Regions from separate parts of the Pantoea sp. X-Soil-OKNW-713 genome, predicted to be linked through region 1. Evidence: predicted binding sites of a transcription regulator. Region 1 holds the regulator's gene; each other region holds the start of a gene.
What was found. The regulator Fur, encoded in region 1, represses iron uptake genes when iron is present. The targets are predictions, from matches to a motif close to ATAATAATGAGAACNACTATCAA.

Region 1 (10,606 bases):
GGCCTCGATCGTGTTGGCGTAATCGGCCATTCGATGGGTGGCAAAATTGCCATGACGTTAAGTGCCATTGCGCCGGAACGCATTGAAAAGTTGGTGATGATTGATATCGCGCCGGTGGATTATCAGACACGCCGCCATGATGAGATTTTTGCTGCTATCCGTGCCGTGAGCGCCGCGGGTGTGACGCGTCGCGGTGAAGCCGCCGAGGTGATGCGCACCCTGTTGACTGAAGAAGGGGTCATTCAGTTCATTCTGAAATCGTTCCAGGATGGCGAATGGCGCTTCAATGTGCCGGTGCTGTGGGATAATTACGCCACCATTTCCGGCTGGAATGAGGTTCCTGCATGGCCACATCCGGCGCTGTTTATTCGCGGGAGCGAATCGCCTTATCTGGACAATCAGCATCGTGATGCGTTGCTGCACCAGTTTCCACAGGCGCATGCGCATGTCATCAGTGGTGCCGGTCACTGGGTCCATGCTGAAAAACCTGAGGCGGTTTTGCGCGCAGTTCGCCGCTTTTTTGTACTGTAAAAGCAAAAGCTTGCCGCAAAACGTTTAAGGTTGGCGTCGCAAGGAGTGCTGGAGTATGATGTCGCGCTAAAAATTTGCCGCGGATGATTTTTTCACCGTGGCTGGGCCGATAATGTATAAATTGCGCAGCGCCTTTCCGCCGTTCGCGCCCACTCAGTTTTACAAAAAATGGCAAAAGAACAAACTGACCGCACCACGCTCGATCTCTTCGCTGATGAGCGACGTCCCGGTCGCCCCAAAACCAGTCCGCTAACGCGTGACGAACAGTTGCGCATTAACAAGCGCAACCAGCTAAAACGCGACAAAGTGCGTGGTTTACGTCGCGTGGAGCTAAAAATGAGCAGTGAAGCGGTTGACGCGCTTAATACTCTGGCAGAGCAGCAGAACATCAGCCGTAGCGAATTGATTGAACAAATGCTGCTGGCGCAACTCAAACTGTCGTAACACACGCAGACCGCACGCAGGAACACAAAGTCTCGGCTTTACAAGTTCCGCCACTTTGCCCGGTCTGCTATCATTCGCTTAACTGTGCATTCAACCCATATATCAGGATTTAAGAGGTTACTTAACTCATGGCAATCGTAGGCATTTTCTTCGGCAGCGATACCGGCAATACTGAAAACATTGCAAAAATGATCCAGAAACAACTGGGTAAAGATGTGGCCGAAGTGCATGACATTGCCAAGAGCACCAAAGAAGATCTCGAAGCATTCGATATCCTGCTGCTGGGCATTCCGACCTGGTACTACGGCGAAGCGCAATGTGACTGGGATGATTTTTTCCCGACTCTGGAAGAAATTGATTTCAATGGCAAATTAGTCGCGCTGTTTGGCTGCGGTGACCAGGAAGATTACGCTGAATACTTCTGTGATGCGATGGGCACCATCCGCGATATCATCGAGCCAAACGGCGCGGTGATTGTGGGACACTGGCCGACCGAAGGCTACCATTTCGAAGCCTCGAAAGGTCTGGCAGATGACAAACACTTCCTCGGTCTGGCGATCGATGAAGATCGTCAGCCTGAACTGACCAACGAACGTGTTGATAAATGGGTGAAACAGATTTTCGATGAGCTGCAACTGAAAGAGATCATTGAAGCCTGATCCCCTGCCCTCCTCAATGTGGGCGCTGGCTCACATTGAGTTAAAGGAATTTCCTATAAAAATAATAGCTACTGTTTTTTAACTTTTTCCCGCAAATCTGTAGAATACCCGTAACGGTCATCCGCTTATTCCTCTGGCATCAGAATGAGGCTGAGTGAAATGGAAACAAAGACCTGCACGATCCCCGCCGGCGTTAGTGACATTTCTCCTTACAGCCACTGGTGATTTTCAGGACATTGCCTTGGTTTTCATTTCACTGCTTGAGTTCTATAATGAGACGCAAATGAGAATGCGCGTGATCGACATTCAAGGCCCTGCGCCGCAAGTGACTAGCTAAGTAACAGGACAATATCCGCATGACTGACAACAACTCCGCATTGAAGAAGGCTGGCCTGAAAGTCACGCTCCCCAGACTGAAAATTCTGGAAGTGCTTCAGGAACCCGAATGCCATCACGTCAGCGCGGAAGATTTGTACAAACGCCTGATCGACATGGGCGAAGAGATTGGTCTGGCAACGGTTTATCGCGTTCTTAACCAGTTTGATGACGCGGGAATCGTGACCCGCCATAACTTCGAGGGTGGTAAATCCGTCTTTGAACTGACGCAACAGCATCACCATGACCACCTGATCTGCCTGGATTGTGGCAAAGTGATCGAATTCAGCGATGAATCCATTGAAACGCGTCAGCGCGAAATCGCCACACGTCACGGTATTAAGCTGACTAACCACAGTCTGTACTTGTACGGCCACTGTGCGTTGGGAGACTGCCGCGAAGACGATACGCTCCACGACAAGCAATAAAATGTGCTATGCAGTATAAAAAAACCGGTGCCTGGCACCGGTTTTTTTATGGCTGCATCACTGCACCAGCGTTTCCTGTAAATAACGCCAGCGCGGAATTGAAGTACTGCAATCCAGTACCGCCAGTGAGATGCGGCTCTGGTTGGTGCCGTTCATCATTTGCAATTCACGATACTGAATCGTCACTTCCTTGCTTTGTTGCGAAATGATGGCATGTTCGCTGGTGGCGATACGCATCCCTTCACGCTGACCACGCAGCTGACGGAACAGCACTTCCGTCGCATTGAAATCCAGTTGCTTGCCCTGCGGGGTCACCATTTTGAAATCCGGGTGAAAGTGCGCAAGGAACAATTCAATGCTGTCGTCGGTGCTATCCGACTGATTAAAAATACGTTCGATAAGTTGATGTAATACCACTACGCTGTGTTTGGCTTCCTGAGCGAGACTTGTCATTTTTTTTCCTTTATAACCCGCGGAGCAACGTCTGAGAGCGGATAGCCTACCTGAAAAAAAGTTTTTAACACTCGTAAATTGATTAATTATGTTAAAGTCAGATTAGTTGCAAATCCCGGTAACAAGCACGTTTCGCAAGCCACAGAATAAAAGATGGCTAAACTCAAATTACAGCCAATAAAAAAGGGCGATTTCTCGCCCTTTTATCAGGATATGGGGAAAACGACAAAAAGGATTAATCGCCGATTTTCGCCCAGGTATCACGCAAACCGACAGTACGGTTGAATACCAGCTTAGAAGGCTGTGAATAAACGCTATCCGCGCAAAAATAACCTTCACGTTCAAACTGATACGGAGCAAGCGCTACTGCATCACGCAGACCCGGCTCAACAAAACCTTGTTTGATTTCCAGCGAGTTCGGGTTGATGGTGGTGAGGAAATCCTCTGCCGCACCTGGGTTCGGTACACTGAACAGACGGTCATACAGACGGAATTCCGCAGGCAGCGCATGGATCGCCGAAACCCAGTGGATCACGCCTTTCACTTTACGGCCATCAGCCGGATCTTTGCTCAGGGTATCGACGTCACAGGTACAATAGATGCAGGTGATATTGCCTTCATCATCTTTCGCTACGCGCTCGGCACGGATCACATAAGCATTACGCAGACGGACCTCTTTACCCAGCACCAGACGTTTGTACTGCTTGTTGGCTTCCTCACGGAAATCAGCGCGATCGATCCACACCTCACGGCTGAACGGAACCTCACGCGTGCCCATTTCCGGCTTGTTCGGATGGTTCGGCATGGTGATGATCTCTTCATGACCCGCAGGCAGGTTCTCAATCACCACTTTCAGCGGATCCAGCACCGCCATAGCACGCGGCGCATTCTCGTTGAGATCGTCACGGATACATGACTCCAGCGAGGCCATCTCAACGATGTTGTCCTGTTTCGTCACACCAATACGCAGGCAGAATTCACGAATCGAGGCTGCGCTGTAACCACGACGGCGCAAACCGGACACGGTCAGCATACGCGGGTCATCCCAGCCTTCTACCACCTTTTCACTCACCAGCTGAGTCAGTTTACGCTTCGACATCACCGCGTATTCCAGATTCAGACGTGAGAATTCATACTGACGCGGGTGAACCGGAATGCTGATGTTGTCCAGCACCCAATCGTACAGGCGACGGTTATCCTGGAACTCCAGCGTACACAGCGAATGGGTAATGCCTTCCAGCGCGTCGGAGATGCAGTGGGTAAAATCGTACATCGGGTAGATGCACCATTTGTTACCAGTCTGGTGATGCTCAGCAAATTTAATGCGATACAGCACCGGATCGCGCATCACGATAAAGTTTGATGCCATATCGATTTTGGCACGCAGGCAAGCCTTGCCCTCTTCGAAGCCACCGGCGCGCATTTTTTCAAACAGCGCCAGGTTCTCTTCCGGCGTGCGATCGCGGAACGGGCTGTTTTTACCTGGGGCAGTCAGGGTGCCACGGTATTCGCGAATCTCTTCCGGCGAAAGCTCATCCACATAGGCCAGGCCTTTGTTGATCAGTTCGACCGCATAGTTGTACAGCTGGTCGAAATAGTTCGAGGAGTAACAAACGTCTCCGCTCCATTCAAAGCCCAGCCATTGCACGTCGCGCTTGATGGACTCGACGAACTCCATATCTTCTTTCACCGGGTTGGTGTCGTCGAAGCGCAGATTGCACTGTCCCTGGTAATCTTGTGCGATACCAAAATTCAGACAGATCGATTTCGCATGGCCAATATGCAGGTAACCATTGGGCTCAGGCGGGAAACGGGTATGCACGCTGTTGTGCTTACCGCTCGCCAAATCTTCGTCGATAATCTGACGAATAAAGTTCGTTGGGCGGGCTTCAGCCTCACTCATCTCAAAATCCTCAAATACAATACGGGTGATTTGTCCTGGAAAGTAACGGAGTATGATCCACAAAGCGCAGAAGGGAAACAACCGTTTGTTGGTCGTTTTAAAACAAAAAAGGCAGGAATCGCTTCCTGCCTTTGGGGTTTATCACAAGGGTTTAGCCTTTAACCTCGTACAAACGGGTTTCACCGGCGACCACTGACCCACTTGCCAGCAGATTGAGGCCAGCGAAATCATCGCTGTTGCTGACCACCACCGGGCTGATCATCGAACGGGCATGGGCGTTGAGGAAATCCAGATCCATTTCCAGCACTGGCTGGCCCGCCACCACCGTTGCGCCCTCTTCCACCAGACGCGAGAAGCCTTTGCCTTCCAGCGCGACGGTATCCAGACCCATATGCACCACGATCTCAACACCGTTCTCGCTCTCCAGACAGAAAGCATGGTTGGTATTGAAGATTTTCACGATGGTACCGGCAATCGGTGCCACCACGGTTTTACCGGTAGGCTTAATTGCCAGACCATCACCCACCGCCTTGCTGGCGAAGGCTTCGTCCGGCACCGCGTCCAGGGCAACCACTTCACCGCTCACCGGAGCCACCAGCGTGGCGATCACGCCTTTGTCGCTGTTCAGCACGGCCTGCGGCTGTGGTGCAGCGGCCTGTGGAGCAGAGGGTGCGGCAGCCGCAGCGGCGACCGGGCCTTTAGTCAGCACAGTTTTCATTGCGCTAGCGATGCTTTCCGCCTGGGTACCGACGATAATCTGCACGCTTTGTTTGTTGAGACGGATAATACCGGATGCACCCAAACGTTTCGCCACGCTGTCGTTCACCTGTGCGGCATCTTTCACGTTCAGACGCAGACGGGTGATACAGGCATCGATGTTGGTCAGGTTTTCTGAACCACCCACGGCACCAATGTAACGACGCGCCAGCGATTCGGTCTGGCTTTCGCCACTGCCGCTGTGATCAACATTGACGTCATAGCCGTCAGTTTCATCATCAGCAGCCAGTTCACGGCCCGGTGTCATGAGGTTGAATTTCTGGATAGTGAACCGGAACACCACATAGTAGATGGCGAAGAACACCAGACCTTGTGGGATCAGCATCCACCAATGGACCGCCAGCGGGTTACGCGTTGACAGTGCCATATCCACCAGACCGGCGCTGAAACCAAAGCCCGCAATCCAGTGCATGCTCGCCGCAATAAATACCGAAAGCCCGGTCAGCAGCGCATGGATGACATACAGCACCGGTGCCACGAACATAAAGGAGAATTCCAGTGGTTCGGTGATGCCGGTAAAGAAGGCAGCAAAGGCAGCAGCCAACATGATACCGCCCACTTTGGCACGGTTTTCCGGACGCGCGCAGTGGTAAATCGCCAGCGCCGCACCCGGCAGACCGAACATCATGATCGGGAAGAAGCCCGCCTGATAGCGACCGGTGATCCCCGGAATGCCGCTGCCATTAGCGATGGACTGTGCACCACCGAGGAATTTCGGAATATCGTTGATGCCAGCCACATCAAACCAGAACACGGAGTTCAGCGCGTGATGCAGGCCAACCGGAATCAGCAGACGGTTGAAGAAGGCATAGATACCTGCGCCAACAGAACCCAGTTTCTGAATGCTCTCGCCAAAGCTGACCAGACCATTAAACACCACCGGCCAGATATACATCAGAATGAACGCGACGAGGATCATCAGGAAGGAGACCAGGATGGGAACCAGACGGCGGCCACTGAAGAATGACAGCGCTTTTGGCAGCTCAACGTGGCTGAAGCGGTTATAGACTTCCGCCGAGATAATCCCCACCAGGATACCGACAAACTGGTTCTCGATTTTGCCAAAAGCGGCAGGCACTTGATCCAACGGGATTTTCTGAATCATCGACACGGCGGCCGGTGAACACAGGGTAGTGACCACGAGGAAACCAACGAAGCCAGTCAGCGCCGCAGCGCCGTCTTTATCTTTTGACATGCCATAGGCAACACCGATGGCAAACAGCACCGACATATGCTCGATGATCGCGGCACCGGATTTGATCAGCAACGCAGCCAGAGCGTTACCCGCCCCCCAGCTGTCAGGATCGATCCAGTACCCCACCCCCATTAAAATTGCCGCTGCCGGCAGGGTCGCCACCGGCACCATAAGCGCTCGGCCGACCTTTTGCAGATATCCTAAAATACTCACCTTATTCTCCCCCTTTGAGACTGGCGTATTGCCGTAGCGCGGGTTGATTTTATTATCCCGGCACCCGGTAGCTTAGATGACACTTTTCACCACGAGGCGAAGTGTAGAGATAAATTAATTCGCCTCGCAAATTAAAACCACAACAACTGTGACTTTTATCACCAAAAATGACGTTTACACCCCCTAACTGCTAGCCATCACCCCAAACTTATTTTATGATGAAAAATATCAGGGCGCACTTTTCCCCGTATGGTTGAGCTTAAACGGATTACGCTTAAGAACGGTCTGTAGAGAAAACGGCGACCCCACTTTTCAATCTTTAACTGAGGTGAAGACATGAGACTGATCCCTTTAGCCACACCTACCCAGGTGGGTAAATGGGCCGCGCGCCATATTGTTAACCGCATTAATGCGTTTAATCCTGGCCCAGATCGTCCCTTCGTGCTAGGTCTGCCCACCGGTGGCACACCACTGGAAGCGTACAAGCACCTGATTGAGATGCATAAAGCGGGCCAGGTTAGTTTCAAACATGTGGTCACGTTTAACATGGATGAATACGTTGGCCTGCCAAAAGAGCATCCGGAAAGTTACCACAGCTTTATGTATCGTAATTTTTTCGATCACGTTGATATCCAACCAGAAAACATCAATCTTCTGAATGGCAATGCGGAAGATATTGACGCAGAATGTCGTCAGTACGAAGAGAAGATCCGCGCTCTGGGCACAATCCATCTGTTTATGGGTGGCGTGGGCAATGATGGTCACATCGCCTTTAACGAACCAGCCTCCTCGCTTGCATCCCGTACCCGTATCAAAACGTTGACACACGAGACTCGCCTCGCCAATTCCCGTTTCTTTAACGGTGATGTGGATCAGGTGCCAAAATATGCCCTGACCGTGGGTGTAGGTACGTTGCTGGATGCCGAAGAGGTGATGATTCTGGTTACCGGTCATGTCAAAGCTCAGGCGTTGCAGGCGGCGGTAGAAGGTAATGTTAACCATATGTGGACCATCAGTTGCTTGCAGCTGCACGCCAAAGGCGTGGTGGTGTGTGATGAACCCGCCACCATGGAACTGAAAGTGAAAACCGTGAAATATTTCCGCGAAATGGAAGCGGAAAATATGAAAGGTGTGTAAGACCACGTTGTAAAAATCCTGCTGCCAGCATGGCGGTGGGCTTAGCCGGGAGAAAGAAACGATGTACGCATTAGTAAACGGCCGGATTTTTACCGGTCATGAAATTCTGGACAATCATGCGGTAGTGATTGCCGATGGCCTGATTGAGCGCGTCTGCCCACGCGATGCGCTTGACGCCACCCTGCCGCAACAGGATGTTGCGGGTGCGTTTATCGCTCCCGGTTTTATCGATTTACAACTTAATGGCTGCGGCGGCGTGCAGTTTAACGATGATATCGATGCACTGACCGTGGAAACGCTGGAAATTATGCAGCGCGCCAATGAGAAATCAGGCTGCACCAGCTACCTGCCAACGCTTATCACCAGCACCGATGCGTTAATGAAACGCGCAATCGAAACCATGCGCGCATATCTGGCTAAACATCAAAACCAGGCGTTGGGTTTACACCTCGAAGGTCCGTGGCTGAATAAAGTCAAAAAAGGCACCCACAACCCGGAACTGATTCGTCTGCCGGATACACAACTGGTGGATTTTCTTTGCGCTAACGCCGATGTCATCACCAAAGTGACACTCGCCCCGGAGAATGCCGGTAGCGCGGTGATCCGCAAATTAAGCGATGCGGGCATTATTGTTTCAGCAGGCCACTCGAACGCCACTTATGAAGAAGCCAAAAGCGGTTTCGCCGCAGGCGTAAGTTTTGCCACCCACCTCTACAATGCGATGCCGACCTTTGCCGGACGTGAACCCGGTTTGATTGGCGCGCTGTTTGATTCGCCTGATGTATACTGCGGCATCATTGCAGACGGTTTACATGTCCACTACGCTAATGTGCGCAATGCGAAGCGTATCAAGGGCGACAAGTTGGTGCTGGTCACTGATGCCACAGCCCCGGCAGGCGCCTCGATTGATAAATTTATTTTTGCAGGTAAAACAATATACTATCGCGATGGCCTTTGCGTGGATGAGAACGGAACCTTAAGTGGTTCTGCTATCACCATGATTGAAACGGTTCAGAACTGTGTAGAACATTGCGGCATTGCGCTGGATGAGGCGCTGCGCATGGCTACGCTCTATCCGGCAAAGGCGATGGGAGTGGAAAAACAGTTGGGTACGGTCGAAGCTGGAAAAGTCGCCAACCTGACTGTCTTTACCCGCGATTTTCAAATCATTAAGACGTTCGTCAACGGAGAGAACGTCCTCAGCGAGTAAGCACTGAATGACCACTGGCGGCCAGACTCAAATAGGAAATGTCGATCTTGTCAAGCAACTCAATAGCGCAGCCGTTTATCGGTTGATTGATCAACAAGGGCCTATTTCGCGCATTCAGATAGCCGAAGTGAGCCAGCTTGCACCCGCCAGCGTCACCAAAATTACCCGCCAGTTGATTGAGCGCGGTCTGATCAAAGAGGTGGAACAACAAGCCTCCACCGGTGGTCGCCGCGCCATCTCCATCATCACGGAAACCCGCCATTTTCACACCATTGGGGTGCGTCTCGGACGCAACGATGCCACGCTGACGCTGTTTGATCTCAGTGGCAAATCCCTGGCACAGGAAGATTACCCGCTGCCGGAACGTACCCAGGAAACGCTGGAAAATGCGTTATTCAACGCCATCACCGCGTTTATGGCCGCCCATCAGCGTAAAATTCATGAACTGATTGCCATTGCCGTGATTCTGCCTGGCCTGGTGGACCCGATTAATGGGGTGATTCGCTATATGCCGCATATTGCCGTCAGCCACTGGCCGCTGGTTTCCAGCCTGCAAAAACGCTTCAATGTCACCAGTTTCGTTGGTCACGATATCCGCAGCCTGGCCCTTGCTGAGCACTACTTCGGTGCAAGCCGTGACTGTGCAGACTCCATTCTGGTGCGCCTGCATCGCGGTACCGGGGCTGGCATTATCGCCAATGGTCACATTTTTCTTGGCAGCAATGGCAACGTGGGCGAAATTGGCCATATCCAGGTCGATCCGCTGGGCGAGCGCTGCCATTGTGGTAACTTCGGCTGTCTGGAAACCATCGCCGCCAATGGGGCGATTGAAAACCGGGTGCGCCATCTGTTGAATCAGGGCTATCCCAGCTCGCTGACTCTCAGCGATTGCCAGATGCCGCAAATCTGTCGCGCAGCCAATCAGGGCGATGCGCTGGCATGCGAAGTGATCGAATATGTTGGTCGCTATCTCGGAAAAGCCATCGCGATTGCCATTAACCTGTTTAATCCGCAGAAAGTGGTGCTAGCCGGTGAAATTACCGAGGCCGATAAAGTGCTGTTTCCGGCGATTGAAGGCTGCATTAATACCCAGGCACTGAATGCGTTTCGTAAAAATCTGCCTGTGGTACGCTCAGAACTGGATCATCGCTCCGCCATCGGCGCTTTTGCGTTGGCAAAACGCGCGATGCTGAATGGCATTCTGCTGCAACATCTGCTGGAAGAGTAATCGATGCCTGCCCCAGGCAGGCCATACCGGATGCAATCTATGACAATTAAAAG
Region 2 (10,606 bases), 2.4 Mb from region 1:
TGTGAATCATAGTAGTTCTGATCGGTTTTGCTGGTAGTGGATTCCAGATCGCGGCTGCTGAGGTAGTCCCAGTATTTGCGATCCGTCAGGTTGTAGATACCGCCACTGATCTTGACGTTTTTGGTGACGCGGTAGTAAGCCGTCAGGTCAACCAACGCATAACCAGGGATATTCTGGTAGTAGGTATTGCTGGTGGTGCCAATCGCGCTGCCAGTATTGGTATAGGTCTGACGCTGGGTATACGTTGCACGCTTACCATGATTAAAGGTAGCGGTAACGGCTGCACCGTAGCGCTGATCCGGATCGTCATAGGCCACACCGGTAATCAGACGCATCGGCGGCACACTCTCCAACGGCACGTATTTGTCACCCAGGTAGCTGGACTTAGACGCGCCCTGCGCATAACCAAATGCCAGGCGCGCGCTCAGGCCATCCACTTCTGGCACCCATGTGCCGATGTTGAACTTGCTACCGAATTCCGCGCCGTAGATATAGGCTTTGTCACGGTTTTCTGCACGGTAAGCAATACCAATGTTGCTCGGGATGTCAGTAAAGACTTCCGGATTCGAACTACGGCTGTAACGGGTGTAATCGATAAAGTTTTTGTAGCTGTTGTAGAAGGTCGCCGCGGAGAAGGTGATCCCTTCAACCGCTTCGCCTTTCAGGCCGAACTCAAAGTTGTTGCTGGTTTCCGTTTTCAGGTCGGTGTTACCCAACAGCGCATACTGATTTGAACCACCATAATTGGATGTCAGGTTCCATGAACCATACAACTGGCTTGGGTTCGGGAACTGTGCGCCGCGCTTGTATTGCAGGTAAGCCATCATTTTCGGCGTCAGGTTGTACTGGAAGGCAATTGACGGCAGCAGCTGGCCATCACTGAAGCTTTTGCCATACAGCGTTGATACCGCACCCGTTGACACATCAGCATCCCCGCCCGAAATGCTGGAGAGGTTCTGCGGCTTGGTATTCTGATAAGCGTAACGCACGCCAGGAATCACGGAGAAGGTATGGCCGTTCAAATCCCAGCTCATGGTGTCTTCAACAAAAGCCCCGAAAGTCCAGCTACGGCTGTTGGCTTCAGGCGGAGTGATATTGTTGTAAGACGTCTGCGCCGGGTCCATCCAGTATGGACGCTCAGTTTTCGCGATGCTGGCGTTCAGACCATAGCTGAAGTTGTTAAACAGCCAGCTCTTTTCACCTTTGGTTTCAAAACCATAGGTTTTGGTGTTGTAGTCTGAATAGATATTGTGCGCTGCAACGGAACCGGCGACTGGCACAGCAGTATCATCGTGTGCCTGCGTTTCCTGGTAATAGATGCTGCTCTCAAGCGAATCTACCAGCAGGTTGTTGTCCGGCGTCCAGAGATCTTTCAACATGCCACTCCAGCGACGAGTCTGGCTGCTCTGATCGGCACGGCCATAAATGGTCGTGGTGCCGGTGCCCCAGTAATCGAAGTTGGTGTGATTGGTTTTGTGGTAGTAGTCCAGCGTGGCACTGAACTGATGCTCGCTGTTCGGCTGCCAGATTCCGGTGGCAGCGATGGCATCCGAGTGCCAGTTGGCCGGGTAGGCATCGATAGTGCCGCTATTGTTACGGGTTTCCTGACCGTCACGACGGCTAATCACCACGATACCACGCAGGGTTTCATCACCTGCTGCGGCGGTGATGCCATTGTGCCAGCTACGGTTGGAAGAATCATAGTCGCTCTGATAACCGAAGTAGGTCTGCTTAGTTGGCGACAGGTAATCATCCGGTGATTTGGGACGGAAGGACACCGAGCCACCGAGGGCGTTATTCTTGTAGGAAACATCGGTCGCACCGGAAACAATACCGACTGAGCCATACATGTAAGGATCGATATAGTCGCGGCCAATCCCGAAGGTGCCTGAACCTGTGCGGCCTACGGAGCTACGCCCCGTTGCAAAAGGCTGTTCGATACCGTCTACGTCGATAGAGACACGGTTATCTTCCAGGCCACGGATGTTATAACCGGTATAACCACCACGGTCGCCAGTGTAGCCGCTTTTGCCGGTGTTACTACCGCCTGCGGCGCCCGGCGCGCTAACCAGCGGCTGATAACGCATAATTGAACCGAAATCATTACCACCCTGCTTTTGCATTTCTTCAGCTGAGATGGTGTTACGGCTGCCAGCAACCAACGGTTGTTTCGGTGCAGTAACGGTCATCACCGGTTCATTGGTGGTGGTTTTCTTGCCTGAAATGGTCAGATCTTGATTATCGCTGGTCGCTGCATAGCCACAAGCCGCGTGAATCGCTGACGCTAAGATCGCCGTTTTGAAAAGACGCTGGTGAGTTAACCCCGAAAATAATGAGGACATAGACGCGAAATACCTGGTTAATTGTTAGTATTCGCTCACTTGCTTGCTGCCAGAAAACCACAGGTTTTGTAGATAAAACCGTAAAAAGTTACAGACTTTTTTTATGTTATAAATGATTTCGTCAGGAATGTAATGTAAGTGGTAATCATTATCAATAGCATTTACACTAAGATGTATCTTAGACAGCACAATTTGTTAACCATAGTTAACTTATTACTAATCAATTAATTAAGATGAGCGATGACATGGCACAGAAACCCGCGGTGAATATTCATTACTGTACGCAATGCAACTGGTTGCTGCGTTCAGCGTGGATGGCGCAGGAGTTGCTGCATACTTTTGCTGATGATTTAGCTTCGGTGACGTTACAACCCGGCACCGGAGGCGTGTTTGAAATCACCATCGATGGCAACGTGATTTGGGAACGCAAGCAGGAAGGCGGCTTCCCCGATGCGGCGGCGTTAAAGCAGCGGGTGCGGGATTATTGCTTCCCGGATCGGGAGCTGGGCCATGTGGATAAGAAAAAAAACTAGCGAGCCGAATCGTGGCGGTGCGATTTATCGCGCTCTTTTACAACCGCACCGCAGCCAAAAACGCGCGATAAATCGCGCCGCTACGCCACTTCATGTTCCAGCGGCCACAGCAGGCGATCCTGCGCGGTGCTCAACGCAACAATCGCCGGATGGTAAATCGCGAAGGGTTCCGCCAGTGGACACACCATATATCTGCCCTGCGCACTGGGGATAAACTCCGAGCGCGGTAAAAAGGCCGCGCCATCAAACCCCTGCTCCATCATTTCCAGCACCAGACGGGGTTCGGATACCTTGATACTGATGTTCACCTGTTCAAGGCTACTGAACAGCTTACTGCGCAGCACTTCATAGGTTCCTTCCCCACCAATGCGGTGTAGCAGAATCAGCGGAATGCCGCTGAGATCGGCAAACTGCAACGCTTTTCCCGCCAGCATTGGCGCGTAATGTGAAGAGATCACCGCAATGGTATCAATCGGTTCCAGCTCGCGCACAAACCACGCCTGACGATCGCCAGGGGTTTGCATCAGCGCAATATCAACGGTGTTATCCAGCAGCATCGCTTCCAGATGGCTGGAGTCAGACACGATAACGTTAATATCCCAGTCGGGGCGGTTGCGGTAGTAATCCATCAGGATGGTATTGAAATAGCGCAGATACAGGTAGGAGATACCGATATTCACCCGACGCTGCTTACGCGTGGCAATGGTGATGGTCTGACGCTTCAGTTGATTGACCCGACTCAGGATGTCGCATGCCTGACGATAAAGAAAGGTTCCGGCCTCGGTCAGCACCATACGGCGTGGGGTGCGGGTAAACAGCGGCGAACCAATTTCCTCTTCCAGTTCCTGGAGACGTTTACCCAGCGGCGGTTGTGCGATGTTCAATAGCTTTGCGGCTTTACTGATGGAGCCCTGTTCCGCTATTGTGCAAAAGTAATGCAATCGTTTGAGATCCATGATGCTCCGCGCCTCCTCGCGCCTGATACGACATGGCTAACCCCGATCCAACCGCGGCTGTCGTACTGCTTAATGAATAAACATCGTCCACAGATGGCTGATCGGCATCACCAGCACCAACGCGGGTAACATATTCGCCACCGGGAATGATTTAATTCCGGCGATACGGAAACCCGCCGCCAACATGATAAATCCACCCGCCGCGGTAAAGTCACTCATCATGGTTGCGGTGGTGTGCGGCATAATCAGTACTGCGGCTGACGCCAGCGCCAGCTGAATGATGAGTTGCGGTACGGCAATTACCGCTACTGCATAACCCAGCAAGGTAGCAAAAATCGCGGCGGTGAAGATATCCATAATGGATTTAACAAACAGGATATTGGGATCGTGCGTCATCCCTTCGGTCATCGCCCCGATAATGCCGGTACCGCTGGCGCAGAACAACACCATAATCGCCACGTACTTCTCGGTAAAGGCCGCGCCCGTCAGACCGGTTTCGGTTTGTTCACCCTGGAAACGCCCAACCAGCCCTTTTGCCAGATTACCGAGGCGGCCAATTTTCTCCTCCAGAAACACCAGTTCACCGAGAGCGGCACCGATAATCAGCGCCAGAATCACCGCCGGTAAGCTGTGAATCTTACCAATCAATACAATCCCGAGGCCCATCGACGACAGGCCGAAGGTCATCGGCAGTGCTACGCGTAAGCGTTCCGGCACTTTGGTGCCGAGAAAAGCGCCTGCCATCCCACCAATCAGCACGGCGCTGCCGTTGACAAAGGGTCCCACTACCATAATTTACTCCTTAGGCTTCATTATGTTTTTCACCCCAGCGCTTCAGGTTGCCGACGTCGAGATCAAACAGGTCGAGGGCACGCGATACGCTGTGATGCACCATTTCATCCACGGATTGTGGCTTCTGGTAAAAGGCCGGAACTGGCGGATAAACGATCCCGCCCATTTCCGTCACTGCCGCCATATTGCGGATGTGCACCAGATTGAGCGGCGTCTCACGTACCATCAGCACCAGCCGACGCCGCTCTTTCAGGATCACATCTGCTGCACGGGTCAGCAGATTGCCGGTCAGCCCATGTGCGATGGACGCCAGCGAATTCATTGAGCAGGGCGCAATCAGCATGCCGAGGGTCTTAAACGAGCCGCTGGAGATCGAGGCACCGAGATTGCTGATGCTGTGCACCTCATCCGCCAAATCGGTAATCTCCTGCCGCTGCCAGGTGGTTTCCATGGAACGCGTCACCTCTGCACCTTTGGTCACCACCAGATGCACCTCAATATCCTGATCGCGCAGCAGTTGCAGCGCCTTCATGCCGTACTGAAAACCGGATGCGCCACTAATGCCGACGATAATGCGCCTTCTGCTCACTACAACCTCACTTACTCAAAATCGGGAAGGAAACGTTTTACATCTACCTCTTTGAACTTCGAACGTTCAAAGTGGGCTTTCATATGCCACGGCACGGTGCAGTCAAAGATGGTTTTGGTGGTCATCCCTTGCTGGGTAATGCTGGCGCTGTAGCCTGGCTGCTGCGATGGGTCGAGCGGATGGCAACGCACCCCGGCGATGGTGGCGATATCGACATCGCCCTGGAAGCGGGTCTGCATGGCCCACAGAATGTCGTCGGTGTCGAACACGTCCACGTCGTCATCCACCAGAATGACGTGTTTCAGTTCTGAGAACGCGGCAAAAGCAATCAGGGCAGCCTGACGCTGACGACCTTCATCCACTGGCGCAGATTTTTTAAACTGGATCACCGCCAGCAGTTTGCCGCCACCGGAGGTGTGCGCATTGACGTTCAGCACACGGCCTGGCATCGCGCGTTCCAGCATATCGAGAATACTGGCTTCGGTCGGGATACCGGCCATGCTGACGTGTTCGCCGCTTGGGCCAAGGGTGGTTTGCAGAATCGGATGTTTACGGTGCGTCACCGCTTTCACCTTGATAACCGGCAGCTCGGCTTTCGCTTCGCCGGTATAACCCGGGAATTCCGGCATCGCTTTGCCGGTGTTGGTGTTCTGGTCTTCACGCACCCGCACATTTGGCAGCAGCTCGCCTTCAATCACGATTTCAGCGTGTGCAATGGCTTTCTCGTTGATGCTGACACAGGGAGCCAGTTCAACCGGTTTGCCACGCAGTGCACCGGCAATGCTCAGTTCGTTAAAGCCCAGTGGAGTTGTTGGCGGCTCAAAGCAGGCGGCGATTTCGATTGCCGGGTCAACACCGATGCTGATGGAGATCGGCAGCGGTTTGCCGGCTTTTTCAGCTTTCTCACGGAAGGCATCAATATGGCGGCCAGGGGTCAGCCACATCGACAGTTCGTCGCGGCTCTGGATGCACAGACGGTGAATGGTGATATCCGATTCGTGAGTTTCCGGGTCGGAGGCGTAGCACATCCCCATTGTGAAGTAAGGACCGGCATCCTCTTCGGTATTGGTTGGCGCGGGCAGCAGGGTACGCAGATCAAAATTGGGGTCTTCCGCGTAATGCACCACTTCCTGACACAAGGGTTTCTCGCTGATCACTACCGGTGCCACCGCGTGATGCACCGAATCTTTCAGCAGAAAACCAAGTTTTTCCGGCGCGCAATCCAGCAGATGACCAACACGTTCACGGGTGGACATCAGGCCGGTCACCACGCGCACATCAGGAAAACCTTTCACCTTGTTGAACATCATCGCCGGGCCTTTGCGCGTCGGACGTTCACAGGTGCCACCGGCACCAACATAGCGGTATACGCCGGAGAGTTCCGCATGGGGGTCAACTTCGGTATCGGTACTGACGAATTCGCCTTTCAGACTTTGCAGCAATGCGATAGCCGAACGCAGATCATGCACCGGCTGTTTTTTTGTTTCAGACATATTCTTTTCCCTTAACGCTTCAGAGTGAATGCGATGAGGGGAAAGTAGCGCTGAATAATTGCGGGAAAAACTACCGTTTATATTTACCACCCAAACCTTTTTGGTTTGGATGATATTTATGCTACAGGTTTGTTTTTATTTGTTTATTTAAATAAAACAATGTTGCAACAAATTTCGGGGTAAAAATGATTTAGATCAACTCTTTGCAATTTTTTCCGCAGCTTCATTCAGTGCGGAAATCACAATATTCAATGCATCTTCAGAAATATTTTCCTGCGCCAGACGATGATTTAACGTGAATTTAATATTGTGAATTGCCTGTTCTACTGCCGGAATGCTGCGATTATTTACCAGAATAGCCAGCGAGGTTAAGCGGCTAATAATGGTATCCACATTTTCACGATTTTCAGCCAACAGCGCGCGGCCACTGTCGTTAAGCGTGTAGGCTTTACGCGACTCCTGCGCATCCACCACGCGAATGGCATCGGTTTCTTCCAGCAGCGTCAGGTTGGGGTAGATAATACCGGGACTGGGGGAGTATTCCCCTTTAGAGAGTTCTTCAACCGATTTGATCAGCTCATAGCCGTGAGCGTCGCTCTGGGCGAGAAAGTGCAGCATTAACAGGCGGATATCGCTGGCATCAAGCATACGTTCCCGACGCTTTTTGCGTGCGCCTGCACAAAATGCACGCTGGGCGTGGTCGCCGTGCCAGGGAGAGTCGCGATGCTGTTTCATTGCCTGCCTGAGGGGTCGGTTAAGGGAGGTTGATAGTAGTCTGCCGCCTGGCAAAATTCAACACAGGCGGCAACTGGACGGGCAAGAGTCGGTTATTTCTGATGCCAGTAGGCGACAGCGCGAACAAAATCGGTATCTGCACCGCGACGTTGGGTAAAGTAATCGCTCAGCAGTTTCACCGCCTCACCTTCCCCGGTCAGCCAGATAAAGTACTCCTCGCTGGGGATGGAGATCTTATCCAGCTTTGCAATCAGCGCGCCGAGGTTATCGCTCTGCATGGTGCCGCTGCCCAGCCAGCTAATATTCACACCGTCGAGATCGCCCAGATAATCACGCCCGGTGGCCTCATCAACAAACGCCAGCAGATGCACCTCCTGCGCCTCAACTTCCGCCAGACGGCGTTTGATGGCAGGCAGGCCGGTTTCATCAAAGACATAAACCTGACAAGCATAATCGACCGGCACCACACAGGAGCCACGCGGGCCGCCCATCGCCAGTTGATCGCCCGGCTGTGCGTTGTTGGCCCAGCTACTGGCGACGCCGCCATCGTGGATATAGAAATCGAGGGTTAGCGAATCGACACCGTTAAATTCCAGCGGGGTGTAATCACGCGCGGCCGGACGTACGCCAGCAGGCCACACCACGCCCTCGTCGGTCATGGTCGGCAGTGTCAGCGCGCTACCCGGCTCCGGGAAGAACACTTTGATGTGGTCATCATAAGAAGGCGAGTTAAAACCGGCCAGATCGCTGCCGGTAAAAACGATACGCCAGAATTGCCCGGCGACACGGGTTTTGCTCGCCACGGTAATGTGGCGAAAACGCAGTTCATTGCGTACGCGACGGGGTGCGCGTGGGTTGGCCGAAGAGGTCTGTTTTCTCAAGTCATATCTCCCTGCGAGGATCAGCCGAGCATAATGCCGCCGTCCACCGCAATTTGTTGTCCGGTAATAAAGTCGTTTTGTATTAAGAACAGATAAGCGCTGGCGAGTTCGTCAATCTCAGCGGTGCGTCCCAGCGGAATGATCTCAGCAAAGTGCTGCCGGGTTTGTTCCACCTGCTCCGCCGCCTGCTGTCGCCAGAACGGCGTCACCGTCCAGGTGGGGGCGACACAATTGACACGCGCTTTGGGTGCCAGCTCCACCGCCAGGCCCTGCGCCAGCGACACAATGCCCTGATTACCCACATAACTGGCGCAGGCATCCTGAGCGCGGCCGCCGGTACCGGCAGTGAAGGTCAGAGAACCACCTGCCCGCACTTTTTCTGCCGCCAGTTTGCCAATCAGCACATTGGTGAGGAATTTTGAGTAAATCACTTTCTCAATCAGCGCCATATCGGCGCTGAGGAAACCACCGCCCATCGCATCGCCGACCATCGAAACCAGATGATCGAAGGCATCGAGCTGTTTAAACGCACTGCGCAGTGCGTCATGATCGTGTGCATCGACCACCAGCGTCGCTACCTGAGCGCCCTGCTGCGTCAGCGTGGCTTGCGCCTGTGCCAGACGTTCGGCATTGCGACCGAGAAGGGTCAGTTGTGCCCCCTGCGCTGCCGCCAGTTGAGCCACCTGCCAGCCAATGCCGGAGCTGCCGCCAATCACCACCAAATGTTTAGCCTGTAATGATGCCATTCCCTGCTCCTCAGAATGCAGCCAGCGCTTCAGCCGCCAGTTCAGCCACCAGCGAATCGTTCGCGCCATGTGCCCCGCTCACGCCTACCGCGCCAATGACCTCGCCGTGCAACCACAGCGGAATGCCGCCTTCCAGCGGCGTCACACCCGGTGTGGCAAGAAAACTCGGGCTGCCGCTGTTGATAAAGCTTTCAAACTCTTTCGAAGGAGCGCGCAGCAACGCGGCAGTCCGCGCTTTACCCTGCGCGACACTCGGGCTGATGCCAATTGCCGCATCGCTGCGGTCAAGACTGACCAACTCACCGGCGCGATCCACCACCGCTACGCTGATATGCCAGCCATGCTGTGCAGCGGTTTCCAGTGCTGCCGAGATAACGGTGCGTGCCGCCGCCAGCGAAATCGAGTGATAGGTCCGGGCCAGCACTGCGCTGGTCGATTCAGGTTTTTTTTCCATTATTTTGCCTCGCGTCGGGCGTCAGAAGCCCGCGCATGAATCAAATATGAAAGCGAAACTCATTCTCATCTGACGCTGGACAGAATAGTTATGATATATCTTAAGCGCAATGCCGAAAAATGCTATCTACATCCAGCTATCTGTAGCGGCGCGATTTATCGCGCGGAATTTCGTGCGGACTGATTCCCTCATCCCGGCCTTCTCCCACCAGCGGGAGAAGGAGAAGTGCAACTTATTTACTCCGCTTCGCCAGCGCATACACAGCTTTACACACCAGACCTTTCTCATTTCATTAGCAACTGCTATAAAGTATAGCAATTGCTATATCAGATCGATTTTCAATCACTTCGGGACTGACGGTATGAAAATGATGAAAGGAATCGTGCTCGGCGCGCTGCTGAGTACGTTGTTCAACCCCGGCGCTTATGCCCGCGAAAAACTGAAGGTCATCACCACCTTTACGGTAATCGCCGATATGGCGAAAAACGTCGCCGGGGATGCCGCAGAGGTGAGTTCCATCACCAAACCGGGGGCAGAAATCCATGAATATCAGCCGACGCCGGGGGATATCAAACGCGCGCAGGGTGCTCAGCTGATTCTTGCCAACGGGATGAACCTCGAACTGTGGTTCCGTCGTTTTTATCAGCACTTAAAAGATGTGCCCGAGGTTATCGTCACCCAGGGCGTGACACCGATGGGCATCACCGAAGGCCCGTACAACGGCAAACCGAATCCTCACGCCTGGATGTCACCCGATAACGCGCTGATTTACGTTGATAATATTCGCGATGCGCTGGTGAAATACGATCCAGACAATGCGGCGATCTATCAGCGCAACGCCGCCGCTTACAAACAAAAAATCACTGATACGCTGCAACCACTGCGTCAGCAGGTGGCACAACTGCCGGAAAACAAACGCTGGCTGGTGTCGAGCGAAGGTGCATTTTCCTATCTGGCGCGCGATCTGGGGCTGAAAGAACTCTATCTGTGGCCGATTAATGCCGATTCGCAAGGCACACCACAGCAGGTACGTCGGGTGATTGACCGCGTGCGTGCGGATCAGATCCCCGCCGTGTTCAGTGAAA
Region 3 (10,606 bases), 660 kb from region 1:
GCTGAAAACGCGGATGAAGTGGGATGAAAATTACGCAGCTACCGCTTGACGTTCAAGACGGTAGCTACGGCAGAAAGGATGGCATACCGGGTCAAATTACCCGAGCACTGCCACCGTCAAACGGCTACTACAGCACAACTGATCGCGTCCATTGCGGATCTCAATCTGCCAGCTTTGATTACGTGCACCGAGATGCAGTGGGCGGCAGATACCGCGTACTTCGCCGCTGCTGACCGCGCGGTGATGACTGGCACTCACCTCAATCCCCACCACGCTTTTTCCCTCTTCCACGCTGAGATAGCCGGCAATCGATCCCATAGATTCCGCCAACACCACCGATGCGCCGCCGTGCAACAAACCAAATGGCTGCTGCGTGCGTGCATCTACCGGCATGATGGCCTCAAGGTAATCGTCGCCGATCACGGTAAACACAATGCCCAGATGCGCCACCAGTGAGTTCTCACCCATCCGGTTCAGTTCATCCAGTTCTATCGATCGTTTCCAGATTGCCATGCATCAGGCTCCCAGCGTCGCGCCACCGTCCACCACGATATCCTGGAGTACCACATGGCTGGCGAGATCGGAAGCAAGGAACAGAATGTTGGCAGCGATCTCCTGCGGTTTGGCGATCTTACGCAGCGGGATCCCGAGTTTATATTGATCCTGGAAACCGTTGATCATCTCCTGCTCCGCTTCCGGGGTATGCCACAGGCTGCGCTGCATATCGGTATCGGTCGATCCCGGTGAGACGATATTGCAACGCACGCCGAGCGGAGCCATCTCCAGACCTACGGTGAGGCACAGGCTACGTAGCGCCGCTTTGGATGCGCCATAGGCAGACATGCCAAGGCGTGGTGCATGGGCGGCATTCGAAGCGATGGTGACGATAGCGCCAGCCCGTTGCTGGCGGAACACCGGCAGCGTCTGCTGGAACATATTGAACGCACCACCGGCGTTGACGGCGAGGCAAGCCTGCCAGTCCTCAAACGCCAGTTCTTCGGTGCTGCCGATACGCAGAATGCCAGCACCGTTTACCAGCACATCGAGACGCGGTTGATCCGCCAGCAGACGCTGGCAGACGGTTTTCACTTCAGCAGCATCAGCAACGTTCATCACCTGACAGGCAAACGGATAGTCGGCCTGATCAAAACGCAGATCGAAGCCCACCACCTGCGCGCCCGCCTGATGAAAAGCCAGCGCCGTATGGTAGCCGATGCCTTTACCTGCCCCGGTTACCCAGACAATTTTTCCGCGGAAATCAAACGGCAGGCTCATTTCGTCGACTCCCGCGACAGCAGTGCCCACCAGCCGTCAATGCTGGGATTCTTCGCCAGGCTAACGAAATCGATATCGCTGTGTACCTGACGCCAGCGCGCTGCCAGCGCCATCACGCGTACGGAATCAAGACCGTAGTCGATCAGATTCTCATCATCTTCCGGCACATCGTCATCTTCCAGCAGCGGCAGGATCAGCGCGCGCAGATCGTCTTTGCTCAGCGGCAGCGGCATCAGATCAGCGGTCATCACCACTTTGCCGCTTCGGCCAGCGGTGTAGGTCAGCGCCATCAGATGTTCTTCACGGGTAAAGTCAGCCAGCGCATCGGCCACCATAAATGGCTGGATGTTGCGCATAAAGGCATCAGTGGCGGTGGTCAGGCAGCCGATATGGGCGTAAACGCCGGTAATGATCAGCTGATCGCGGCCCATCTCTTGCAGGATCGACTCCAGCGGCGAACGATGAAAGGCGCTGTAACGCCATTTGGTCAGTACATGATCGTGCTGATCCGGTGCCAGAGCATCAACGATCTTCTGTTGATCGGGATGCTTGTTGAGGCCGGGTCCCCACATATCATTCAGTAGCGCACGATCTTCATCGCTCTGCTGGTTAGGCTGTGCGGTGTAGAACACCGGGATGTCTTGCGCTTTGCAGTAGGCACGCAGCCGCGCGATGTTTTCGACAACCTGATTCACCAGCGGGCTGTTTTCGCCCCAAAAATTAAGGAAATAGGCCTGCATATCGTGAATCAGCAGCGCCGCGCGTTGCGGCTCCAGCGCCCATTTCACCTTGTTGGCAGGCAACTCGGTGGCGGTCGGCAGCGGATAAGAGGTCAATTTTGGAATAGCCATACAATCTCCGGAACAGGTCAGGCTTGCGCTTGTTGGTCGGCAAGTTGTTGGCGCAGACGTTTTTTATCTACCTTACCAACCGGGGTCAGCGGCAGGGCGTCTACGCAGGTAATACGATCGGGTAATTTGAACTCGGCTACGCCCAGTTCGCGCAGATGGCGACGCAGCGCCACCGGCTTAATCGGCTGGCTGGCGACAATAAAGGCGCAGCTTTTTTCACCCATCAGCTCATCATTCATCGATACCAGCGCAGCGTGAATCACATCCGGGTGACGTTGCAGCAGGTTTTCGATCTCCTCAGCGGCGATCTTCTCTCCGCCACGGTTGATCTGATCTTTTTCGCGTCCCTGTACGGTGATGTAACCCTGCGGGTTAATCTCAATCAGATCGCCGGAACAGTAAAACCCGTCGGCATCAAAGCTGGCGGTGTTATGCTCCGGGCTGCGATAGTAACCACGGAAGGTATAAGGACCGCGTGTCATCAGACGGCCCACTTCACCCACCGGCAATGCATTGCCATCGGCATCGGCGACCCAGACTTCATCATCATCAGAAATTGGACGTCCCTGGGTGGTGAGGATGGTTTTCTCGTCGTCGTCGAAGCGTGTGTAGTTCACCAGCCCTTCCGCCATACCGAAAACCTGTTGTAACCGGCAGCCAATTTCTTGTTGGATGCGGGAAGCCAATGTCTCACCCAACTTCGCACCGCCCACCTGCATCCGTTCCAGTGAGGCCAGTTGTTTGTTGCTGCCCCATTCCTGAATCGCCTGCAACCACAGGCTCACCGCAGGCGGCACCAGGCCGGTATCGGTGATCTGATGTTTTTCGATCAACGGAAAGCACAGTGTTGCGCTGGGATCGGCGGCCAGTACCACCTGACCACCGGCATAAAACACGCCGAGTGCGCCGGGTGAACTCATCGGAAAGTTATGTGCCGCAGGCAGCGCCACCAGATAGCGGGTGCGGTCGGTCACGGCGCAAATATCCACGCTGCCACGAATGCTGTAGTAGTAATCGTTGTGGGTACGCGGGATCAGCTTCGGCGTACCGGTACTGCCGCCGGAGAGCTGGAAGAAGGCCACTTCATCACCCGCACTCGGCGTCGGGGTGAAATCACCGGCGCTTTCCGCCAGCAGCGTTTCCAGGGTGTTTTCCGGCTGGGTGTCATTGCGCAGAATCACCTGCTGCAACGAGGGATGGCTGCGGCACAGCACATCGATAAAGCTATCATCAGCGAACAGCGGATGGGTACGATCGGCAATCAGCAGCACCGGTTCAATCTGCGCCGCGTAGGCGGTCATTTCTGTGCGCTGATGGCTGAACAACGCATTGACGGGTGCCACGCCGATTTTAAATAAGGCAAACAGGGTCAGATAGAAATCCGCCACGTTGCCGAGCTGCACCAACGCGGTATCGCCGGTTTTCAGGCCGCGACGTTGCAGGGCAGCCGCCAGGTTGTCGGTCAGCTGATCCATTTCGCGATAGCTGATTTGGCGTTCGCCGTCGATCACCGCGATGGCGTCATTCTGTTGCTGACGCGCCAGGATGTCGGTCATTGGTACGTCGAGCCAGTAGCCTTTTTCGCGGTAACGGGTGGCGAGTTCATCAGGCCAGCGGTTGTAGGGAATACTCATGGTCTTTCCTTTATTGCAGTCCAAAGGCGCGCAACATGGTGTCCAGCTTCACGCCGGTTTCACGCCATTCTGATTCGGGTTGAGAGTCGGCCACAATTCCGGCACCCGCGAACAGGCGCACGCGGCTGTCATGTACCGTGCCGCAGCGGATGGTGACGACCCATTCGCCATTGCCTGCGTCATCGCACCAGCCGACGATGCCGCCAAACAGCTGACGATCGAACGGCTCCAACTGTTGGATCAGCTGCTGCGCTTGCTGATGCGGGAAACCGCTGAGCGCCGGAGTCGGATGCAGCAGGCAGGCGAGGGACAGGGCATTCTCGCGCGGGTCCTGCACTTCACCATCAATCTGCGTGGCGAGATGCCATAACGTTGAGGTGGTGATGAGCGAGGGCACTGTCGGCACCGACAGCAGACGGCTGCGCGGTTGCAGCGTGGAGCGCATCGCATCGGTGACCAGCTGATGTTCGTGCCGATCTTTACTGGAGTTCATCAACGTTTCGCCGGCTGCGCGGTCGGTTTGGCTGTCGCTATCGCGACGTGCGGAACCGGCGAGAGGACAAGAGCTGAAATCACGCCCCTGTTTACGCAACATCAGTTCCGGACTGGCTCCCAGCAACACACCACCCTGCGGCAGCGGCAGATGGAAATGGTAGCTGTTAGGGTTTTGCGCCATGACCCGCTGCATCAGCGCAGCGCTATCCACCGGTTGTTCAGTCACGATATCCATCAGGCGCGACAGGACCACTTTGTCGAGATCGCCACGTTGTGTGGCCGCCACCGCATCTGCCACCATTTGGGTAAAGGCGTCGTGATCCGGCACTGCCGCACGGCGGCGCACGGCGGGCAGCGCACTCAGTTCGGTCGGTAACGCGGCCAGTAAATCGGCACGCTTAAAGGTCTGATGGGATTCAGGAATAAACAAAGCGGCAGGTTGGCTGACATCAAACGGGATCGCACCGACCAGAATCGGTTGCTCGATACCCTGCTTTTTCGCCGCCGCAAAATGCTGGCGCAGCTGTTGCTGAAAATCACCGTCTAACGCAGCAGCATCCTGAACCGGTTCGGTCAGGGTGGTGTAGCACCCCTGAGTCACCAGGCTGCGCCAGGGAGATGTGAACAGGAATCCGCGACAAAGTGCGGAAAAATCCTTCAGCCAGGCATTTTCAAACGTGGAAGATTCCACCATAATTTTCACCTATAAATGATAAGATTATTAAGAATGATTATCATTTTTATTATGGCCCTGTAACCTACGTCGAATGGTCCAAAGAGTCAATCAGTTCGCGGGTGTTCCCTTATCTTTAAGCGTTTTCCGGCATTTATGCCGGGGGCGGAAATAAGCTAAATGATGGATGAAAACTTATGAATAAATGCGGTTTATGGGGCATGGTTGTCCTGTTGTTCATTTTACAGGCTTTTAGTGGACTTGCGCGTGCCGAACAGGGCTGGCCACGCAAAATTCAGACCGAACAGGGCGTGGTGACATTGACCAAAGCCCCCCAGCGTATTGTCTCAACCAGCGTCACCTTGACCGGTTCACTGCTGGCGATTGATGCGCCGGTGATTGCATCGGGTGCTACCGCCCCCAACAGTCGCCTCTCCGACGATCAGGGCTTCTTCCGTCAGTGGGGCGAGGTGGCGAAACAACGCGGCGTCAAACGCCTGTATATCGGTGAAGCCAACGCTGAAGCGGTGGCAGCCGAAGATCCGGATCTGATTATCGTCAGCGCCACGGGTAACGACTCCGCCATCAAGCTGGTGAGTCAGCTTTCTGCCATTGCACCGACGCTGGTGATTAACTACGACGATAAAAGCTGGCAGGACCTGATGACGCTGCTCGGTGAGGCCACCGGTCATGAAACCGAGGCGGCGCAGCATATTAAAGCCTTTGCCGATCGTCAGGCCGCGCTGAAAAAAGCCATCACATTACCGCCGCAGCCGGTTTCCGCCCTGGTGTGGAATGGCGATGGACGCGCGGTGAATTTGTGGACCGCTGAATCGGCGCAGGGCAAATTGTTGCAGCAACTGGGCTTCACCCTGGCGATGCCCCCGGCCAATATTCAACAAAGCCACAGCATGGGACAGCGCAAGGACATCATTCAGCTCGCGGGTGAAAACGTTGCCAGCGGCCTGACGGGACACAGCTTCCTGTTATTTGCTGGCGATGACAAAACCCGTCAGTCGGTGCTGGCTAATCCGTTCCTCGCACAAAACGCCGCCGTGACGCAGCAACAGGTTTATGCAATGGGCGTTGACAGCTTCCGCCTTGATTACTTCAGTGCCAGCAACCTGCTTGCTCGCCTGGAAAAACTGTTTGTGAAGTCATGATGCTTCTTCCGCCAGCGTTACGGCTGGCGGTTGATAGCGACGTAACGATCCCATCACCAGCCACATCAGCACGCCCAGCAGGGTGGCAGCAAAGCCAAACACCGCGGCCGCCTGCTGAGGTAACAGCCAGGCACCGATCCCGCCAATCAGCGCCGCGCCCAGCGCATCCCCGGTGACGTTTTGTGCCGTCCATAAGCTGTTAATACGACCCAGCAGCGCATCAGGGGTTAATGCCTGAATCAGGGTGTACTGCACCAGGCTGGTAATGGAACTGAAGTAACCGAACGCCACCAGGCAGAGCAACGCGAGGGTGAAGTTTGGCATCAGGCCAAACAGCCCGAGCGCCAGAAATGAGGCGATAGCGCTACTGATAATCAATAAACCGGGACGCGCGGCCTGTGCTAACCGACCACTGGTGACAGCGCCGATTGCGGCACCCAAAGGCACGGCAGCGAACATCAATCCCAGTCGGTCGGCACTCACCTCCCAATGCGGAGCCAGCGCCGGATAGAGCACGCGAATCGCGCTCGCCAGCGTCACCAGTGCGCCCATCAACGCCGCCATTCCCACCAAAGGCGTGGTAAACAGAAATTGCACACCGGTTGCCAGCGATTTCAGGGGGTGCTCGCGCGGCTGTGGCGGCGGCGGTAGCATCGGCAGTTTTAGTAAGGTCAGCACGGTCAGTAAGGTCCCCAGCGCCGCGAGGACGAAGTTCCATACCACGCCGCCACTGGCAATCACCATGCCGGCTATCGCCGGTGACAGGATGGAGCCGAAGCGTACTGAAAGCATGGTAATCGCGCCTGCCTGCATCAGATTCTCGCGTCCGACCAGCGCCGGAGTCGCGGCCAGCAGCGCGGTGACGCCAATCGCACCGAAAAAGCCATCCCACAGCCCCAGCAGATACACCGCAGTCAGTGAGGGTTCAGGCAACGCCGCGTTGATCGCCAGTCCGACAAAGCCCAGCCCACAGGTCGAGCGGGCGAATAAAATCAGTTTCTTACGTTCATAACGATCGGCCAGTACCCCGCCGGTTAGCAAACCAATAAACATGCCGCAGGCGGCTACCGTAACGCCGAGTCCAACCAGCAGGGGGGATTTTGTCATCTGCTGAATTTGTACCGGCACCGCCACCGCCAACATGCCGAGTGCGACAATCGAGATAAAGCGGGCGATAAATACCGCGCGAAACGCCGGATGGGATTTAAGCAGGGAGAGATCGATAAAGTGGGAGGGTTTGTTCATTTCTTCGCCTTTTTGCACCAATTTTCCTCATCTTCCGCGAGGCGAGTCATGATAACATAGACAAATACGAGTAATAACGATAACAAATATCATTATCACATTTACCCTACGCACGCGATTACGTTGATGATTAAAGGTTCATAACGCTATGCACCAGACTCGCGCACTTGCAGGATCAGGGATGCTGCTGGTGCTCCTTATTGCCCTGAGTTTAATGCTTGGGGCAAAATCCATCTCTCTTTCCGATGTTTATCATGCCGTTACCACCACCTGTGGTAGTGCGGATTGCGTTATCGTTCGCGAGGCACGTCTGCCGCGCACCCTGGCCGGATTGCTGGCGGGCGTGGCTCTGGGACTGGCTGGCGCGTTAATGCAAAGCCTGACGCGCAATCCGCTGGCTGACCCCGGCATTCTCGGTGTGAATGCCGGAGCCAGCTTCGCCGTGGTGCTGGGCATTGCGTGGTTTGGCGCAAATACCCCGTCTGAATGGCTCGGTTTTGCTTTTGGCGGTGCGTTGTTGGCTTCGTTATTGGTGTCGATGACCGGCGCGATAGGTGGCGGGCGCGTCAATCCGGTGCGTTTAACCCTGGCCGGTGTCGCGTTAAGCGCGGTACTGGAAGGGCTGACCTCAGGCATCTCGCTGCTCAATCCTGACATCTATGATCACCTGCGTTTCTGGCACAGCGGTTCGCTGGATATTCGCGACTTCACCATTCTGCGTATCCTGTGGCCAGCCGTTGCCGTCGGAAGCGTGGTGGCTTTCTGTTTGTCGCAGGCGTTAAACAGCCTGAGTATGGGCGGCGATATGGCGACCGCGCTGGGTACGCGCGTGGCCCGAACCCAGGTACTGGGGCTGCTGGCGATTGCGCTGCTGTGCGGTGCAGCCACCGCAGCGGTTGGACCGATTGCGTTTGTTGGGTTGATGACGCCGCATCTGGCGCGCTGGCTGGTGGGGAATGACCATCGCTGGCTACTGTCTGCTACCGCGTTGGTGACGCCGATCCTGCTGTTAACGGCGGATATTATTGGTCGACTGCTGGTGCCTGGTGAGCTGCGCGTTTCTATCGTTACCGCCATGCTGGGAGCACCGATGTTGATTGTACTGGTGCGGCGCAAACTCGCGCGAGGTGTTGTATGACCCGGCGCGTCATGTTTCATACCTTCTGGTTGCTGCTCGGTTGCGGATTGCTCGCGTTTCTGGCGATGACACGGGGTGCTTTGCCGGTCAGCGGTGAACAAATCTGGCAGGTGATGCTGGGACAGGGTGCCAGCAATATCAAACTGATCGTGCTGGAGTGGCGTCTGCCACGCGTGTTGATGGCGTTGCTGATTGGCGCAGCGTTGGGCGTGAGCGGCGCGATTTTCCAGTCACTGTTGCGTAATCCATTAGGCAGCCCGGATATTCTTGGCTTTAACACCGGTGCCTACAGCGGTGTGCTGGTGGCGCTGGTGTTGTTCAACCAAAACGCCTCGGCGATGACGGCCGCTGCGATGATTGGCGGCATTGCCACTGCCGCGCTGGTTTACCTGTTTGCCTGGCGTAACGGCGTGGAAACTTTCCGTTTGATTATTGTCGGCATCAGCGTGCGTGCGTTGTTGATGGGGCTTAACAGCTGGTTGATTATCAGCGCTTCGCTGGATGCTGCCCTCAGCGCCGGTCTGTGGAGCGCCGGTTCGCTGAACGGTATAACCTGGACAAAAACGCCGCCGGTGATCGTGGTGTTACTGCTGGCGCTGCTGTTGGTGGCGCTGCTGGCCCGCCGGATGCGTTTGCTGGAGATGGGGGATGACACCGCCTGCGCCCTTGGTGTGCCGGTGGAGCGTAGCCGCCTGTGGTTGATGCTGCTTGGCGTGGTGCTGATCGCTGCTTCAACGGCGCTGGTCGGCCCGATCTCCTTTGTGGCGCTACTGGCACCGCAGATTGCGCGCCGTCTCGGCGGCGGCATGCCGTTGGCAGGGTTGTGTGGAGCGCTGTTGCTGATTGCTGCCGATTTCGCGGCCCAGCATCTGTTCTTACCTTATCAATTGCCGGTGGGGGTGATTACCGTCAGCATCGGCGGCCTTTATCTGATTGCTTTACTGGTGCGGGAGGCACGACGCCAATGACCGAAATCTCCAGTCGTCTCTATGGCGAAGGGTTGACGCTGGGTTACGACAAAAAAGTGGTGGCAGAAAATTTGTCGGTGGCGATCCCGGAAGGGGAGCTGACGGTGATTATCGGCCCGAATGCCTGTGGCAAATCAACCCTGTTACGCACCCTGAGTCGTCTGAATACGCCGTTAAAAGGTCAGGTGTTTTTGGACGGAGAAGCCATTGCGCGCTATCCCACCAAAGAGGTGGCACGCCGCCTGGGCCTGCTGCCGCAAAGTTCTAACGCCCCGGCAGGCATCAGCGTCACTGAGCTGGTGGCGCGTGGACGTTATCCACATCAGGCGCTGTTCGGGCGCTGGCGTGCTGAAGATGAAGCTGCGGTGCAGCAGGCGATGCTGGCGACCGGGGTGTCTGATCTCGCTGATCAGCAGGTGGATACCTTGTCTGGCGGTCAGCGTCAGCGTGTGTGGATTGCGATGGTGCTGGCGCAGCAAACGCCGTTGTTGTTACTGGACGAGCCGACCACCTGGCTGGATATCACCCATCAGATTGAATTGCTGGAATTGATGCAGGATCTCAATCAACAGCATGGCCGTTCGTTGGTGGTGGTGCTGCATGATCTGAATCACGCCTGCCGCTATGCCACGCACCTGATTGCTATGCGTCATGGACGGATTATCGCGGAAGGGAAACCGGCAGAGATTGTCACGCCCGCGTTGATTGAGCAGGTATACGGCTTGCGCTGCGTGATTGTGGAAGACCCGGTGGCGCATACGCCAATGATTGTGCCGTTGGGACGGCCGTAGCGGTGTGATTTATCGCGCGGTTCCGTGCGCGGTGCTGGAAAAAAACGGCGCGATAAATCGCGCCCTACATTCTGGATCAGAGTTTGCTCAGTAGCCGTTGTAATAACGGTCCGATTTGCTCAAACATCTTCGGCGAAATGATATCGACGTGGGCGCAATCCATCGGCCACACCTCCAGCTCGCCGACATAAGGTGCCCAGGCGCGGCGTGCATCCTGTCCCGGCTGTTGCGTCTGTTCTGCGAGGAACAAGGTTGCGCGGCCACTGAAGCTGGCGCTGCGTGCCGTTGCCAACAGACGTACTGAACTGGCGTAGTTGGCTTCGATAGTGTCAAACATCGCCTGCATCTCTTCACCCGCCTGATGCCGTTGCGC

Region 2: AC6I8R_RS17105 (TonB-dependent receptor domain-containing protein) is a predicted target of Fur. The motif match lies at 2,475-2,497, and genes of this name have one in related genera.
Region 3: entS (enterobactin transporter EntS) is a predicted target of Fur. The motif match lies at 7,407-7,429, and genes of this name have one in related genera.

The regions. Positions count from the first base shown of each region.
Region 1 covers NZ_AP035995.1:1,238,618-1,249,223, reverse strand. The annotation lists gene ybfF (esterase) at 1-531, shown strand, start outside; gene ybfE (LexA regulated protein) at 700-975, shown strand; gene fldA (flavodoxin FldA) at 1,104-1,634, shown strand; gene fur (ferric iron uptake transcriptional regulator) at 1,991-2,437, shown strand; gene AC6I8R_RS05705 (hypothetical protein) at 2,495-2,890, opposite strand; gene glnS (glutamine--tRNA ligase) at 3,126-4,793, opposite strand; gene nagE (N-acetylglucosamine-specific PTS transporter subunit IIBC) at 4,945-6,972, opposite strand; gene nagB (glucosamine-6-phosphate deaminase) at 7,315-8,115, shown strand; gene nagA (N-acetylglucosamine-6-phosphate deacetylase) at 8,177-9,325, shown strand; gene nagC (DNA-binding transcriptional regulator NagC) at 9,333-10,553, shown strand; gene AC6I8R_RS05675 (HAD-IIA family hydrolase) at 10,593-10,606, shown strand, end outside.
Region 2 covers NZ_AP035995.1:3,671,627-3,682,232, forward strand. The annotation lists gene AC6I8R_RS17105 (TonB-dependent receptor domain-containing protein) at 1-2,342, opposite strand, end outside; gene AC6I8R_RS17110 (Rdx family protein) at 2,588-2,875, shown strand; gene AC6I8R_RS17115 (LysR family transcriptional regulator) at 2,956-3,831, opposite strand; gene AC6I8R_RS17120 (DUF554 domain-containing protein) at 3,901-4,623, opposite strand; gene AC6I8R_RS17125 (UbiX family flavin prenyltransferase) at 4,634-5,212, opposite strand; gene AC6I8R_RS17130 (UbiD family decarboxylase) at 5,224-6,705, opposite strand; gene AC6I8R_RS17135 (PadR family transcriptional regulator) at 6,901-7,440, opposite strand; gene AC6I8R_RS17140 (siderophore-interacting protein) at 7,533-8,321, opposite strand; gene AC6I8R_RS17145 (SDR family oxidoreductase) at 8,342-9,136, opposite strand; gene AC6I8R_RS17150 (GlcG/HbpS family heme-binding protein) at 9,078-9,521, opposite strand; gene AC6I8R_RS17155 (metal ABC transporter substrate-binding protein) at 9,892-10,606, shown strand, end outside.
Region 3 covers NZ_AP035995.1:583,075-593,680, forward strand. The annotation lists gene AC6I8R_RS02605 (IS110 family RNA-guided transposase) at 1-49, shown strand, start outside; gene AC6I8R_RS02610 (hotdog fold thioesterase) at 97-513, opposite strand; gene dhbA (2,3-dihydro-2,3-dihydroxybenzoate dehydrogenase) at 517-1,275, opposite strand; gene AC6I8R_RS02620 (isochorismatase family protein) at 1,272-2,126, opposite strand; gene AC6I8R_RS02625 ((2,3-dihydroxybenzoyl)adenylate synthase) at 2,144-3,760, opposite strand; gene AC6I8R_RS02630 (isochorismate synthase) at 3,771-4,949, opposite strand; gene fepB (Fe2+-enterobactin ABC transporter substrate-binding protein) at 5,126-6,091, shown strand; gene entS (enterobactin transporter EntS) at 6,086-7,336, opposite strand; gene fepD (Fe(3+)-siderophore ABC transporter permease) at 7,518-8,474, shown strand; gene fepG (iron-enterobactin ABC transporter permease) at 8,471-9,442, shown strand; gene AC6I8R_RS02655 (ATP-binding cassette domain-containing protein) at 9,439-10,233, shown strand; gene AC6I8R_RS02660 (enterobactin synthase subunit F) at 10,310-10,606, opposite strand, start outside.